Regions from separate parts of the Mesorhizobium sp. NPDC059025 genome, predicted to be linked through region 2. Evidence: predicted binding sites of a transcription regulator. Region 2 holds the regulator's gene; the other holds the start of a gene.

Region 1 (7,682 bases), on a different contig from region 2:
AAAGCCTGGCCGCGATCCACGCCCGGGCTTCAAGACGGCAACCTTTGCCGACGGGGTCGATGACATCAAGGATCTGAAGCCGGGCATGCTGCTGGAAGGCACGGTCACCAATGTCGCCGCATTCGGCGCCTTCGTCGACATCGGCGTGCATCAGGACGGCCTGGTGCATGTCTCGCAACTGGCCGACAGGTTCGTGAAGGACGCGCACGAGGTGGTCAAGGCCGGCGATATCGTCAAGGTGCGCGTGGTCGATGTCGACATTGCCCGCAAGCGCATCGGCCTGACGATGCGGCGCGACGGCGATGGCGGTTCGGCCAGGCCGGCTCGCCAGGACGGTCCGACAAAACCTTCGATGCCGCAGCAAGGCAGGGGCAGGCCGGACAAGGCGCCGCCGTCGCAGGGTGCGTTTGGCGCGGCGCTGGCCGAGGCCTTCAAGAAGCGATGAACGCCATCCGGACGGACAGGCCAGACGCCGGACGTCAGTTCACGGTGTTCTCCGGCCGCTTTCCGGTGAAATAGGCGTCGAGGCTCGCCAACACCATGTTTCCCATGGTGCGGCGTGTCTCGATGGTGGCGCTGGCCTGATGCGGCATCAGCACGACATTGGGCAGGTCGAGAAAATCCTTGCGGATGGCCGGTTCGTTCTCGAACACGTCGAGACCGGCCGCCGCGATCGTGCCGTCGCGTAGGGCTGCAATCAGAGCATCCTCGTCAACCACGCTGCCGCGCGCGATGTTGATCAGTGTGCCCTGCGGGCCGAGTGCCTTGAGCACGGCCCCGTTGATGACACGGCGCGTGTCCGGAGTTGCCGCGACGCAGACGGCAAGCACGTCGCTGTCGGCGGCAAGCTTGGCCGCATCAGAAAAATGCGGCCAGGCGACGTCGTGATAGTGCGTCCGGTTTGAATAGCGCACAGCCATGCCGAACAGCTCGGCGCGCGTGCCCAGCGCGCGGCCGATCTGGCCGAGCCCCAGGATGCCCAGCCGCTTGCCGCGCGGGCTCGAGCCGAGCGGAAATTGTTCACCTGCCTGCCAGCGGCCACTGCGCACGAAGCCGTCGCCCTCGACGATCCGGCGCAGCACGGCAAGGATAAGCGCAAGCCCCATGTCGGCAACTTCGTCGGTCAGCGCGCCCTGTGTGGTGCTGACATGAACATCGCGCTGGCGGGCGTAGGCCAGATCGATCCTGTCCGTGCCGACGCCGTTGACGGCAATGATACCGAGGGCGGGCAGCCGGTCGATCCAGTCATTGGTCAGGCCGGTGCCGCCGCCAGTCACGACGGCACGAATGTCGCTGCGCGCCGCTTCGACACTGTCACGCTGCGAGGCGTCGAAGAGGCGGTGCACCTGATAGCCGGCATCAAGCCTGGCTTCGATCTCCGCCATCATCGGTTCAACGAGCAAGAGCTGCGGTTTCAATCGACCTCCATGGAGCGTTTCTCGCGCCGATGCGCTGTTGCACGATCCGTTTGGTGGAGAACGCCACCAGGGTGTATAATGATGTCAGTCGACAGCCGAAACTGGGCTCGGCTGCGAGAGGGCGACATCCAGCCCGTTTAAGGAGGGCATGCTATGGCATTCCTCCACTTCGACACAAACCGTCCCGCGCACTTCCTCTCGGATTGGGGTGTCCCGATCGCAGCTGCCGCCATCGTCGGCTGCTGGGTCGCCCTGATGCTGTGGGGCTGAGCGCCCTAGCCGGGACTGACCGTCAGTTCCACGCGATCCGCCGAGAAGCGCGTCTGCGAATACTGGATCGGCTTGTCGCTGCTGTCGACATTGATGCCACGTGCCACCAGCACGATGGCGCCGGGCGATAGTTTCAGATCGCGCGTGTCGGTATCGTCGGCATGCCGCGCTTCGATCGTCGTCGATGCACGGCGATAGTCCTTGATGCCGCACAGCGCGAGCGCCTGGGTGATCGAATGGGTCCGGGCGAAATAGTTGGCAATGTCGGGGAAATGCGCGGCGCGAAACCACGCCGTCGAGCGTGAAACCGGAACGCCGTCGGCCAGTCCGCGCATCTCGAGGCGGATGACCTCTTCGGAGACCTCAAGCCCGAGTGCTGCGGCAACCGCGGCGTTGGCAGGCTCGCGGCCCTGATCGAGCAGTTCGATCTGACGGTCCCGCGCCTGGCCTTCAAGTCCGGCGGAGAAGCGAGTCCTGGCACCGATCGGATAAGTGAGGCGCTTTTGACGCCGCACATAGGTGCCGCGTCCCTGTTCGCTGCGAAGCACACCTTCATGGACGAGGGCGGCGATGGCGGCACGGACCGTATGCCGGTTCACGCCGAACCGCATCGCAAGCTCGGCCTCGGGCGGCAGGCGGCCGTTCTCGTCGGCAAGGCCGCTACCGATGCCCCGCCGGATCTCGTCGCCGATCTGTCGCCACAGCGCGACGCCCACCCCTCGATGCAATGCCGACTTCGACATTTTTCCTCACATGCAGGGGGCCCGGCCCGCATCTATTTCGGTCAAAATAGTGCGGTCCCGCCCTTGTTGTCATTCTTCCGTCATTCAACGGGTCTAAGACAGGTTAAGTTATCTAGTTGTCTAGATCAATAGACAAATTTGAGGTTGGCATGAACATCACGGCGGATCAAACCGCGCGGCGGGACCGGATGGCGGTCCTGGCGCGCTGCAGCAGCGAGCGGCTGAATGCGTTGTGGACGACGCTCGGACTGCAGCCCGGGCACACCCCTTTGCGCGGACCCGAGGCTGGCCTGGTGATGCTGCGCGGACGTGTCGGCGGCACCGGCGAGCCATTCAATCTCGGCGAGGCGACCGTTACCCGCGCCAGCGTCAAGCTGGAGGATGGTTCGGTCGGTCATGCCATGATGCTCGGTCGCGATCACGCCAAGGCGCGGCTTTCGGCGGTCATCGATGCGCTCTGCCGCAATGCCGAGACTGCCGCGCGCATCGATGCCGAACTGATCCAGCCGATACGGCGCGAGCTCGACGTTGCCGACGAGACGCGCCGGCAACAGACAGCGGCCACGCGCGTCGACTTTTTCACCATGGTGCGAGGAGAGGACTGATGTTGAGCGAAGCGACCGGCTTGAAGGCGGTCACCATGGTGCGAGGAGAGGACTGATGCTGAATGAAGCGACTGCCCTGGAGGGCGGGTTCTCTGATCCGGTCCTGAATGCCCAATCCGTCTTTCGGGCCGTCATGGATGCGATGGCGAAGCCTGCGGCGATCGTCGAGGTCGACGCGGTGGTGACGCCACCCGCACCGCTCGGCCGCGCCGCCGGCGCCGTGGCCTGTGCCTTGATCGATGCCGATACGCCGTTCTGGCTGGATGCCTCGCTGGCTGAGCATGCCGCGCTGCGCGCATGGCTTGCCTTCCATACCGGCGCCCGCGAGATGGCGACCTGCGGTGACGTTGCATTCGCCCTGGTCGGCGCTCCCCTGACCATGCCGCCGCTGGAGCGCTTTGCTCAAGGGACCCAGGAATATCCCGATCGTTCCGCCACGCTGATCCTGCAGGTGCCGGGCCTCGAAGGCGGCACGCCGCTGACGTTCGAGGGGCCGGGCATCCGCGGTCGCGTCACGCTGGCGCCGCGTGGCCTGCCACGGGATTTCGCCGCGCAATGGAAAGCCAATCGTAAGCGGTTCCCGCGCGGCGTCGACCTCATCCTCGCCGCCGGCGATGCCATCGCCTGCCTGCCGCGCTCAGTGCGCCTCATCGAGATGGAGGGTTGATCGATGTATGTTGCAGTCAAGGGCGGCGAAGCCGCCATCGACAATGCCCACCGCCTGCTGGCCGATCGCCGTCGCGGCGACAGGTCGGTGCCGGCCCTGACGCTCGAACAGATCACCGAACAGCTTAGCATCGGCGTTGACCGCGTCATGAGCGAAGGCTCGCTCTACGACCGCCGGCTGGCGGCGCTCGCGATCAAGCAGGCGCGGGGCGACCTGATCGAGGCAATCTTCCTGGTGCGCGCCTATCGCACCACGTTGCCGCGCTTCGGGCATAGCGAGCCCGTCGATACCGGCGCCATGCTGGTCGAGCGGCGCGTGTCCGCCTGCTACAAGGATCTGCCCGGCGGCCAGTTGCTCGGACCGACCTTCGACTACACGCATCGCCTGCTCGATGAAGAACTCGAAGGCGATCCGCAGATCGAAACCGGAGCGCTGCGCGGTGGTGTCCAGGAGCCGGTCATGCGCGTGGCCGACATCCTCGGCCAGGAAGGGCTGATCGAGGACGACGGTTACATCGATCCCGCGCTCGAGCCCGGCGACATCAACCAGACGCCGACCGAGTTTCCGATGTCGCGCGCCATGCGGCTGCAGTCGCTGTCACGCGGCGATGAAGGGTTCCTGCTGGCGCTCGGCTATTCGACCCAGCGCGGCTATGCCCGCAGCCATCCCTTTGTCGGCGAAGTGCGCATCGGCGAGGTCGACGTCGAGGTGTTCATGCCGGAACTCGGCTTCGCCGTGCCGATAGGTCGCGTCCAGGTGACCGAATGCCAGATGGTCAACCAGTTCAAGGGATCGGCCAAGGCGCCGCCGCAGTTCACACGCGGCTATGGCCTTGTCTTCGGCCAGTCCGAGCGCAAGGCGATGGCGATGTCGCTGTGCGATCGTGCATTGCGGGCCGAGGAACTGGGCGAGGATCTGGTCGCAGCACCGCAGGACCAGGAGTTCGTGCTGTCGCATTGCGACAACGTCCAGGCCACCGGCTTCGTCGAACATCTGAAACTGCCGCACTACGTCGACTTCCAGGCCGAGCTCGGTCTGGTTCGCACCATGCGCTCCGAATACGAGCAGCGTACCGGCGAGGCGGTTCTTGAAACGAGGGAAGCCGCCGAATGAACGCGCAGGCATCAAACTACAACTTCGCCTATCTCGACGAACAGACCAAGCGCATGATCCGGCGCGCCATCCTCAAGGCGATCGCCGTGCCGGGTTACCAGGTGCCGTTCGCCAGCCGTGAAATGCCGATGCCCTATGGCTGGGGCACCGGCGGCGTCCAGGTGACGGCCTCGATCCTGGGGCCGGACGATGTGCTGAAGGTCATCGACCAGGGCGCCGACGATACCACCAACGCGGTCTCGATCCGCAAGTTCTTCCAGAAGGTTGCCGGCGTCGAGACGACTACGAGCACGCAAGACGCGACGATCATCCAGACCCGTCATCGCATTCCCGAAGCGCCGCTGCAGGAAGGCCAGGTGTTGGTCTACCAGGTGCCGATCCCCGAGCCGTTGCGCTTCCTCGAACCGCGCGAGACGGAAACCCGCAAGATGCATGCGCTGGAAGAATACGGCCTCATGCATGTGAAGCTTTATGAAGACATCGCCAGGAACGGCCATATCGCCACCACCTACGCCTATCCTGTGAAGGTCGAGGGTCGCTACGTGATGGATCCGTCGCCGACACCGAAATTCGACAATCCGAAGATGCACATGTCGCCGGCGCTGCAGTTGTTCGGCGCCGGGCGCGAGAAGCGCATCTATGCGGTGCCGCCGCATACCGAGGTGATCAGCCTCGATTTCGAGGATCATCCCTTCGAGGTGCAGCGTTTCGACAAGCCTTGCGCGCTGTGCGGCGCCGAGCAGGTTTATCTCGACGAAGTCGTGCTCGATGATCGCGGCGGGCGCATGTTCGTCTGCTCCGACACCCACCATTGCGAAAGCCGCCAGGCCGCTGGCCATCGCGGCGAGATGTCCGGCGAGGCCCTGTCATGACTGTTTCGGTGAGGATCGACCATTCGGAGGTCGAAACCGACAATCTGCCGTTGATGTCGGTCCGGTCGGTGAGCAAGCACTACGGCCAGCGCATCGGCTGCGCCGATGTCGATTTCGACATCTGGCCGGGGGAGGTGCTGGCGATCGTCGGCGAGTCCGGTTCGGGCAAGACGACATTGCTGAACTGCATTTCCACGCGCCTCGCCCCGACCGCGGGAACGGTGTCCTACCGCATGCGCGACGGCGAGATGCGCGACCTGTACGGGTTGGGCGAAGCCGAACGCCGTCTTTTGCTCCGCACCGACTGGGGCTTCGTCCACCAGAACCCGGCCGACGGCCTGCGCATGACGGTTTCTGCCGGCGCCAATGTCGGCGAGCGGTTGATGGCGGTCGGCGACCGGCACTATGGCAACATCCGCGACACCGCCACCGACTGGCTCGGCCGTGTCGAGATCGATGCAGACCGCATCGACGACCAGCCGCGCGCATTCTCCGGCGGCATGCGCCAGCGCCTGCAGATCGCCCGCAATCTGGTCACCGCGCCGCGCCTGGTCTTCATGGACGAACCCACCGGTGGCCTCGACGTCTCGGTGCAGGCGCGCCTGCTCGACCTGCTGCGCGGCCTCGTTCACGACCTCGGCCTCGCGGTCATCATCGTCACACATGATCTCGCCGTCGCGCGCCTGCTGTCGCATCGCATGATGGTGATGAAGGACGGCCGGGTCATCGAACACGGGCTGACCGACCGTCTGCTCGACGATCCGCAGGCGCCCTACACGCAACTGCTCGTTTCTTCGATCCTGCAAGTCTGAGGCGCGGTGATGACGCTACTTCTCAATGTTTCCGGTCTTGCCAAGACCTTCACCATGCATCTGCGCGGCGGCATCGAACTGCCGGTGATCATGGATGCCGCCTTCATGCTGGAAGGCGGCAAATGCGCCGTATTGGGCGGCCCGTCCGGCGCCGGCAAAAGCTCGATCCTGAAGATGCTCTACGGCAACTATGCCGTGAATGAAGGCAGTATCGAGATCCTGCATCGTGGCCACATGGTCGACCTGGCGACAGCCGCCCCGCGCACGGTGCTCGAGATCCGCCGCGAGACGATCGGCTATGTCAGCCAGTTTCTGCGTGTCGTGCCCCGCGTCAGCGCGCTCGACATCGTGGCCGAGCCGCTGGTCGAACGTGGCACCGATCGCAGCAAGGCAGCCGGCAAGGCGCGCGAGTTGTTGAGCCGTCTCAATTTGCCCGAGCGCCTCTGGGCCCTGCCGCCCGCGACCTTCTCGGGTGGTGAACAGCAACGCGTCAACATCGCGCGCGGTTTCATCACCGATCATCCGGTTCTGTTGCTTGACGAGCCGACCGCATCGCTCGACGCCACCAACCGCGCTGTCGTCGTCGAGATGATCGCGGAGAAGAAGCGGGCAGGGGTGGCGTTGCTCGGCATCTTCCACGACGCCGACGTACGCAATGCGGTGGCAGACATCGTCATCGACGTCACCGGCTTCGCGCCGGACCGAAAGGCGGCCTGACCATGCCGCGTCTTTCCGAAACCCCGGTTGTCGATCCGACAGCCCGCCTCGAGAACTGCACGCTCGGCCGCTACACCGAAGTGACCGAGGGTTGCCGTCTCACCGAAACGGAACTCGGCGACTACTCCTATATCATGCAGGACGGCCAGACCTGGTGCGTGACGATCGGCAAGTTCGCCAACATCGCCGCTTCGGTGCGCATCAACGCCACCAACCACCCGATGTCGCGCGCCACGCTGCATCACTTCACCTACCGCGCCGGCGACTATTTCGAGGACGCTGCGCATGAAGACGATTTCTTTGCCGCGCGCCGCGCCAACCGCGTCGTGGTCGGCCACGATACCTGGATCGGTCACGGCGTCACCATCCTGCCCGGCGTGACCATCGGTGACGGCGCGGTCGTTGGCTCCGGCGCCGTCGTCACCAGGGATGTCGAACCCTATACGATCGTCGCTGGTGTGCCGG
Region 2 (7,682 bases):
AACGCAAGGCTCAGCGCGAAGCTTTCGACGTCGGCAAGTCGCTGTAATCCTCCCAGGTGTCCGGGGTGCAGGTCCGACCTGTGCCCCGGTCGCCGCTGCCGGTCGTTGACCGGTAGCCCTTGTGACCTTTCAGAGGCCGCTCCATGTCATCCATGCTTGTGCTGGCAATCGTTCTCGTCATCGGCATCGTCGCCTTCGTCGTCGCAAGACAGCGGGCTCTTTCGCAGGATGACGGCAAGGTCAAACCGCATTCCAGACCTCACTACCATGGCTGGTGGGCGTTGCTGCTGGGTGTTCTTCCGGCGGTGCTTTTCCTTGCTGTCTGGAGCATCGGCTCCTCCGTCTATCTCAACAGCCGCCTGCATGCGCAGATGCCGGCTGAAACTGGCGTGGCCAGCGAGCCGCTGGCGGTCAGCCTGACCAAGAGCCTTGCAAATGGCCTGCGCAAGCTCGATGCCCAGCAGGTGGCGGCTCTGCCCGCGACCTTCGCCGAATTGCAGCCGCTTCTCAACGCCAAAGGCGTCGCGCTCGCCACCGATACGCAGGATTACATGATCCCGATCGCGGCGGAGGCCAACCGGACCACCGACTGGCTTGGTCTGATCGGCGCCATTATCACGATCGGACTGACGCTGGCTGGCGCCTTCTACGGAATTTCGCAGGTGCAGCTCCGCGCCCGCGCCCGCAACAATGTCGAAAGGCTGATGCTGTGGGGACTGCTTGGTGCCTCGACCATAGCCATCCTGACGACGATCGGCATCGTGTTGTCGATGCTGTTCCAGACACTGAACTTCTTCAACCGCGTGCCGCCCATGCATTTCTTCTTCGGCACGGTTTGGGATCCGCGTTTTGCCGCGGCCGGTGCCGGGGCGTCCGAAGGCCAGTTCGGTCTGATCCCGCTGCTGGCCGGTACGCTGTATATCGCCTTTGTCGCCCTGCTTGTCGCGGTGCCGGTTGGCCTGATGTCGGCGGTCTACATGTCCGAATATGCCGCGCCGAAGGTGCGAGCCGCGGTCAAGCCCGCACTCGAACTGCTCGCGGGTATTCCAACCATCGTCTACGGCATCTTCGCTCTCGTCACACTTGGACCCTTCCTGCGCGATCTCAGCGCGGCTCTTGCCGGCGGCACGTCGTTCATTCAGGCGCAGTCGATCCTGACCGCCGGCCTGGTGATGGGCGTGATGCTGATCCCGGTGGTGTCTTCGCTGTCGGACGACATCATCACCGCGGTGCCCCGGGCGATGCGTGACGGTTCGCTTGGCCTTGGCGCCACGCGCTCCGAGACGATCAAGCGTGTGATCCTGCCGGCAGCCTTGCCCGGCATCGTCGGCGCCATCCTGCTCACCGCCTCACGCGCCATCGGCGAAACAATGATCGTGGTGCTGGCCGCGGGCGTGGCCGCCAACCTCACCCTCAACCCGTTCGAGGCGATGACAACCATCACCGTCAAGATCGTCAACCAGCTGACGGGCGACCTTGAATTCAACTCGCCGCAGACGCTGGTCGCGTTTGCACTCGGCATCACGCTGTTTGCGCTGACGCTGGTGATGAACATCGTTGCCCTTTATATCGTGCGCAAATACCGGGAGCAGTACGAATGACCGACGTCACCCTGGATACGGTCGCCACCGCAACCCCTCCCGCGCGTCGCGACATCGGCCTCAAGCGCCGCTATGCCGCCGAACGCCGTTTCCGCCTCTATGGCGTGCTGGCCATCTGCATTGGCCTCGCCTTCCTGGTTGTCATGCTCCTGTCGATCCTGACCAAGGGCTATACGTCCTTCTGGCAGACGACGGTGTCGCTGCCGGTCACCTTCGATGAGAAGGTGATCGATCCGGACAACAAGCGGGCAACGGACCCGGAAGTCCTGTTGACCGCCAACTATCCGGCACTGGCACAGAAGGCGCTTGCCGAAAAACTCGGCATCGACGCGAAAAACAAGCCGATGATGACGAAGCTGAAGGGCTTCCTCTCCGAAGGTTCTCGCGTGCAACTGCGGGACGTGGTCGTTTCCGATCCGAAGGTGATCGGCACCACACGCACCGTCAATATCCTGGCGGGCGCCAACCTCGATTCCGCCTTCAAGGGCCAGATCGATCTCACTGTGCCCGAAGATCGCCGCAAGGTGTCGGACCAGCAGGTCGAATGGATGAACAAGCTCAAGGCCGAAGGCGCGATGGCCGAGCATTTCAACACCGGCCTGTTCACATTCGGGGCTTCGAGCCGCCCCGAGACGTCGGGCCTCGGTGTTGCCATCATCGGTTCATTCTACATGATGGTAATCGTGCTTCTGCTTGCATTGCCGATCGGCGTCGCCGCCTCGATCTATCTCGAGGAGTTCGCCAAGAAGAGCCGGTTCACCGACCTGATCGAGGTGAACATCAACAATCTGGCAGCCGTGCCCTCGATCGTGTTCGGTCTGCTCGGCCTCGCCGTATTCGTCAACTTCCTCGGCATGCCGCGCTCGGCCGCTTTCGTCGGCGGCCTGGTGCTGACGCTGATGACGCTGCCGACGATCATCATCGCAACGCGTGCCGCACTCGCGGCCGTGCCGCCTTCGATCCGCTCGGCCGCGCTCGGTCTCGGCGCTTCGAAGATGCAGATGGTGTTCCAGCACATCCTGCCCTTGGCTGCCCCCGGCATCCTGACCGGCACGATCATCGGCCTGGCGCGCGCACTCGGTGAAACGGCGCCGCTGCTGCTGATTGGCATGGTGGCATTTGTCGCAAACTATCCCGCAACCCCATTTGATCCCGCGACGGCGCTGCCGGTGCAGATCTATATGTGGGCCAACGAAGCTGAACGCGCGTTCGTGGAACGCATGTCCGGCGCAATCATCATCCTTCTGGTCTTCCTGATGGCCATGAACATCACAGCGATCGTGCTCAGGCGCCGCTTCGAACGGCGCTGGTAGAAAGGGAGCCTGATATGAATATCATGACGGAAAAGACCCTCGAACAGGCAGTGAGCAGCCAGATGAGCGCCCAGACGAACGAAATCATCAAGATGCGCGGCGACAAGGTGACCGTGCACTACGGTGAGAAACAGGCACTCTTCGACGTCAATCTCGACATTCGCCAGAATCAGGTGACGGCGCTGATCGGCCCTTCGGGCTGCGGCAAGTCGACCTTCCTGCGCTGCCTCAACCGCATGAACGACACGATCGATGCGGCCAAGGTCGGTGGCAAGATCACCCTCGATAGCGAAGACATCTACGATCCGAAGATCGACGTCGTGGAACTGCGTGCCCGCGTCGGCATGGTGTTCCAGAAACCCAATCCGTTCCCCAAATCGATCTACGAGAACGTCGCCTACGGACCGCGCATCCATGGCCTTGCCAAGAACAAGGCGGAGATGGACCGTATCGTCGAATCCAGCCTGCAGAAGGCTGCAATCTGGAACGAAGTGAAGGATCGCCTCAACGAGCCCGGCACCGGCCTTTCCGGCGGCCAGCAGCAGCGTCTGTGCATCGCGCGCGCCATCGCGGTGTCGCCTGAAGTCATTCTGATGGACGAACCGTGCTCGGCGCTTGATCCGATTGCGACCGCCAAGGTCGAGGAACTGATCGACGAACTGCGCCAGAACTACACGATCGTCATCGTCACCCATTCGATGCAGCAGGCCGCCCGCGTCTCGCAGCGCACGGCGATGTTCCATCTCGGCTACCTGGTCGAGGAAGGTGCTACCGACAAGATGTTCACCAACCCCGACGACAAGCGCACGCAGGACTACATCACCGGCCGTTTCGGCTGAGTGAGCGATTGCTGCCGAGGAAAAAGAGGACATAGATATGGGCGAACATACCGTCGCATCGTTCGACGAAGAGCTCGGACAAATCAGCAGGCTCATCAGCGACATGGGTGAACTGGCGAGCTCGATGGTCGAAAGCTCCACCAAGGCGCTGCTGAAGTCAGACAATGGACTTGCCCAACGGGTCGTGTCGGACGATGCGATCATGGATGCGCGCCAGCGCGAGCTGGACACCAAGGCAATCACGCTGATTGCCAAGCGCCAGCCGATGGCGCAGGACCTGCGCGCCGTGGTCGGCGCCATCCGCATGGCCGGAGATCTGGAACGCATCGGTGACCTGGCCAAGAACATCGCCAAGCGAGTCGGCGCGGTCGGACAGGGCGCCACGCCGCGCGACCTTTCGCATTCGATCGACGCGATGGCCCATCTGGTGCTCGACCAGGTCGACGGTGTCGTCGAGAAATATGCGGCGAGGGACGCAGAGGGGCTCGCCCAACTGAGGGCTGACGACGAGCGGATCGATGTGAAATACACGTCCGTCTTCCGCGAGCTTCTCACCTACATGATGGAAGATCCACGCAACATCACGGCCTGCACGCACCTGTTGTTCTGCGCCAAGAATCTCGAGCGCATCGGTGACCATGTCACCAACATCGCCGAGAACGCCTTCTACGTGCTGACGGGCGAGCAGTTGCCGCCCAACCGGCCAAAGCTCGACGAGACGGCTGCTGCCGTTCCGGCGGCCTGACCACGGGACGGACGGCAAGATGATCGCGCCGCGTGTCATGGTGGTGGAAGACGAGGAGCCGTTGGGCGTCCTCCTCCGCTACAATCTGGAATCCGAGGGCTACCAGGTCGAGGTAGTAGCCAGGGGCGACGAAGCCGAAATCCGGCTTCAGGAAAATGTGCCGGATCTCCTGGTGCTCGACTGGATGGTGCCGGCAGTATCCGGCATCGAATTGTGCCGGCGGCTTCGGATGCGACCGGAGACCGAGCGCCTGCCGGTGATCATGCTGACGGCACGCGGCGAGGAAAGCGACCGTGTGCGCGGTCTGTCCACCGGCGCCGATGATTATCTGGTCAAGCCATTCTCGATGCCTGAGTTCATGGCACGCGTGAAGGCACTGTTGCGCCGCGCGAAACCCGAGGTGCTGTCTTCCGTGCTCAAGGTCGGCGACATCGTACTCGACCGCGAGTCGCACCGGGTCTACCGCAAGAAGAGCGAGATCCGGCTCGGGCCGACGGAGTTCCGGCTGCTGGAATTCATGATGCGGCATCCCGGGCGGGTCTTCTCGCGCAGCCAGCTGCTCGACAATGTCTGGGGCGAGACGATCTATATCGATGAGCGTACAGTCGATGTGCATGTCGGGCGCCTGCGCAAGGCGGTCAACAATGGCCGCATGCCGGACGTCATCCGCACGATACGCGGCTCGGGCTACGCCATCCGCGAGGATTGATCAGGGACAAGGCCGGTTCATCGCTATTGCGCCCTGATCGCCGGCTCAGACCTCCAGAAGCTGAGGGATGGGAGCCATCGGACCGCCAAGCGCGAAGATCTCCTGATCGATGAAGGTCAGCGCGCGCATGGCGCAGCCTTCGCGGATCAGCATCTGCTCCTTGGGTTCCGTATCAAAGACAATTGAATTCGAATGTTGTCCGCCGGCGGTCTGGGCAATTGCCCGCCGCAATGCCGGCTCGATCAGATCGAAGGCCGTTGCACCGATGCCGACAAAGGTTACCGGGGCAGGGTCGATGACGGCGAAAAGTGAACCGAGGCTGTAGCCGAGGGCTGTGCCTGCGCGTTCATAGGCCTCGCGTTCGGGGCCGACGCCTGCGCGTGCTTTTTCAGCCAGCCTCTGCATTTCGTCGTCGGGAATGTCAGCGGCCGGTTCGGTGTTTTCATCGAGCCCGTGGGCACTGCGCCAGATTGCATAGTTGCCGGCATAAGCCTCGACGCAGCCATGGCGGCCACAGCGGCATCGCGCGCCATTCGGCCGGTGGATCATGTGTCCGAATTCGCCGCCGGACGACTGGGTGCCGATGAACAATTCGCCATTGAGCACGATGCCCATGCCGATGCCGTGCGAAAGCAGAACGGCAATGAAGTCGTCACGATAGCGGTCCGTGCCGCGCCAACGCAGCGCGACCGCCATCATGTTGCAGTCGTTCTCGACGATGACGGGAATGCCAAAAGCGTTTTCCAGGATATCGGCAAAGGGGATATCGCCATGCGGGGTGATTGGCGTCCACAGCATGGTGCGCGCATGCGAATCTGCCGTGCCCTGAACTGCGAAAGCTATGCGCAGGACCCGATGTCTTGCCAGGCTCCGGTCGTGGAGCTGTCGCCGGACCATCTCGACGCATTCATCGACCAGCGCTTCCCGGGGCAGAGACAGTGTGTCCAGACGGCGTGTTTCTTCCGTCAGGACCTTGCCCGAATAGTCGATGGCTGCGGCCGTCAAAAGGTTGAGCGACAGAACGACCGTCAGCACAGCCGCTGCGCCGGGATCGAGCTGCAGGCCCACTTGCGGACGCCCCCGCTTCGATGCCGTCGGTTCACTGCGGCCCTCGCGCAGAATGCCCTCCGCGATGAGATCAGACGAAATCGCTGAAATGGTCGAATGGCTGAGGCCGGTGATGGCGGTGATTTCCGTGCGGGACGGCTCACCGGAGCGACGCACGGCAGCAATCACCATCGCGCGGTTCCTGCGGCGCAAATCGTCGTGACGGATCCCGACAGTCATGTCCTTGCCGTTCCTCCCCCGCCGGCCCCGTGGACACCGAGGCCGTTGCGCTTGGGCCGCCAATGGCGTTCCAGATGCGCTGTTCGTGCATAGGTCGATGCATGAGCGAATGCAAAACCCGTTTCGCTCCTGCCGTCGCGACAGCGCGCTCCTCCACAGATAGTGGCAGAACATGCCCTCGTCGTCACTATTATTTCGTGATCCGAAAAAAATATCGCGAAGGACTCGAATCCCGTTGACAGAAGGCTGTGCCTGCGCGATTATTTTTTCGAAGCTCGAAAAAAAGCTTCTCCAACGGCCAACGCACACAAGCGCGCCCTTGGGCGCGGGGAGGAAAAAATGAGGAAATTTACGGCCGCCATTCTGGCGGGTGCCGCCATGACGCTTGCGCTTTCCGCTGTCGCCGAAGCGAAGGACAAGGTAATCGGCGTGTCCTGGTCCAACTTCCAGGAAGAGCGCTGGAAGACCGACGAAGCCGCCATGAAAAAGGCGATCGAGGCGGCAGGCGACAAATATATTTCCGCTGACGCGCAGTCGAATCCCGGCAAACAGCTCACCGACGTCGAAAGCCTGATCTCGCAGGGCGCCAACGCCCTTGTCATCCTGGCGCAGGACACCTCCGCCATCGGCCCGGCTGTGCAGAAGGCCGTGGACGAAGGCATTCCGGTCATCGCTTATGACCGTCTGATCGAAAACAAGGACGTCTTCTATCTGACCTTCGACAACAAGGAAGTCGGGCGGTTGCAGGCGAAGGGCGTCTTCGACGTCAAGCCGGAAGGCAACTATGTCTTCATCAAGGGCTCCAGCACCGACCCGAATGCCGATTTCCTGTTCTCAGGTTCGATGGAAGTGCTGAAGGCAGCAATCGACGCAGGCAAGATCAAGAATGTCGGCGAGGCCTACACGGACGGCTGGCTGCCGGCCAATGCTCAGAAGAACATGGAGCAATTCCTGACCGCCAATGACAACAAGGTCGATGCCGTCGTGGCCGCCAATGACGGCACCGCCGGCGGAGCGATTGCCGCCTTGGCGGCACAGGGCCTGGCGGGTTCCGTTCCGGTCTCGGGCCAGGACGGCGACCATGCCGCGCTGAACCGCATCGCGCTGGGCACGCAGACCGTTTCGGTGTTCAAGGACGCCCGTGATCTCGGCAAGAATGCCGCGGAAATCGCGGCGCAACTCGCCGAC

The links. The regulator PhoB, encoded in region 2, activates phosphate uptake and scavenging genes when phosphate is short. The targets are predictions, from matches to a motif close to TGTCATNNANCTGTCAT.
Region 1: the regulator PhoB is predicted to act here: its motif matches at 2,499-2,515, upstream of phnG (phosphonate C-P lyase system protein PhnG).

Annotation. Positions count from the first base shown of each region.
Region 1 covers NZ_JBHYIM010000008.1:235,373-243,054, reverse strand. Annotated here, with positions in the region: gene ACFWYE_RS20490 (Tex family protein) at 1-445, shown strand, start outside; gene ACFWYE_RS20485 (2-hydroxyacid dehydrogenase) at 480-1,388, opposite strand; gene phnF (phosphonate metabolism transcriptional regulator PhnF) at 1,694-2,431, opposite strand; gene phnG (phosphonate C-P lyase system protein PhnG) at 2,581-3,036, shown strand; gene phnH (phosphonate C-P lyase system protein PhnH) at 3,092-3,703, shown strand; gene ACFWYE_RS20465 (carbon-phosphorus lyase complex subunit PhnI) at 3,707-4,816, shown strand; gene ACFWYE_RS20460 (alpha-D-ribose 1-methylphosphonate 5-phosphate C-P-lyase PhnJ) at 4,813-5,688, shown strand; gene phnK (phosphonate C-P lyase system protein PhnK) at 5,742-6,500, shown strand; gene phnL (phosphonate C-P lyase system protein PhnL) at 6,510-7,217, shown strand; gene ACFWYE_RS20445 (DapH/DapD/GlmU-related protein) at 7,220-7,682, shown strand, end outside.
Region 2 covers NZ_JBHYIM010000007.1:72,297-79,978, reverse strand. Annotated here, with positions in the region: gene ACFWYE_RS18000 (substrate-binding domain-containing protein) at 1-47, shown strand, start outside; gene pstC (phosphate ABC transporter permease subunit PstC) at 144-1,601, shown strand; gene pstA (phosphate ABC transporter permease PstA) at 1,598-2,914, shown strand; gene pstB (phosphate ABC transporter ATP-binding protein PstB) at 2,929-3,753, shown strand; gene phoU (phosphate signaling complex protein PhoU) at 3,791-4,498, shown strand; gene phoB (phosphate regulon transcriptional regulator PhoB) at 4,518-5,207, shown strand; gene ACFWYE_RS17970 (ROK family protein) at 5,253-6,494, opposite strand; gene xylF (D-xylose ABC transporter substrate-binding protein) at 6,834-7,682, shown strand, end outside.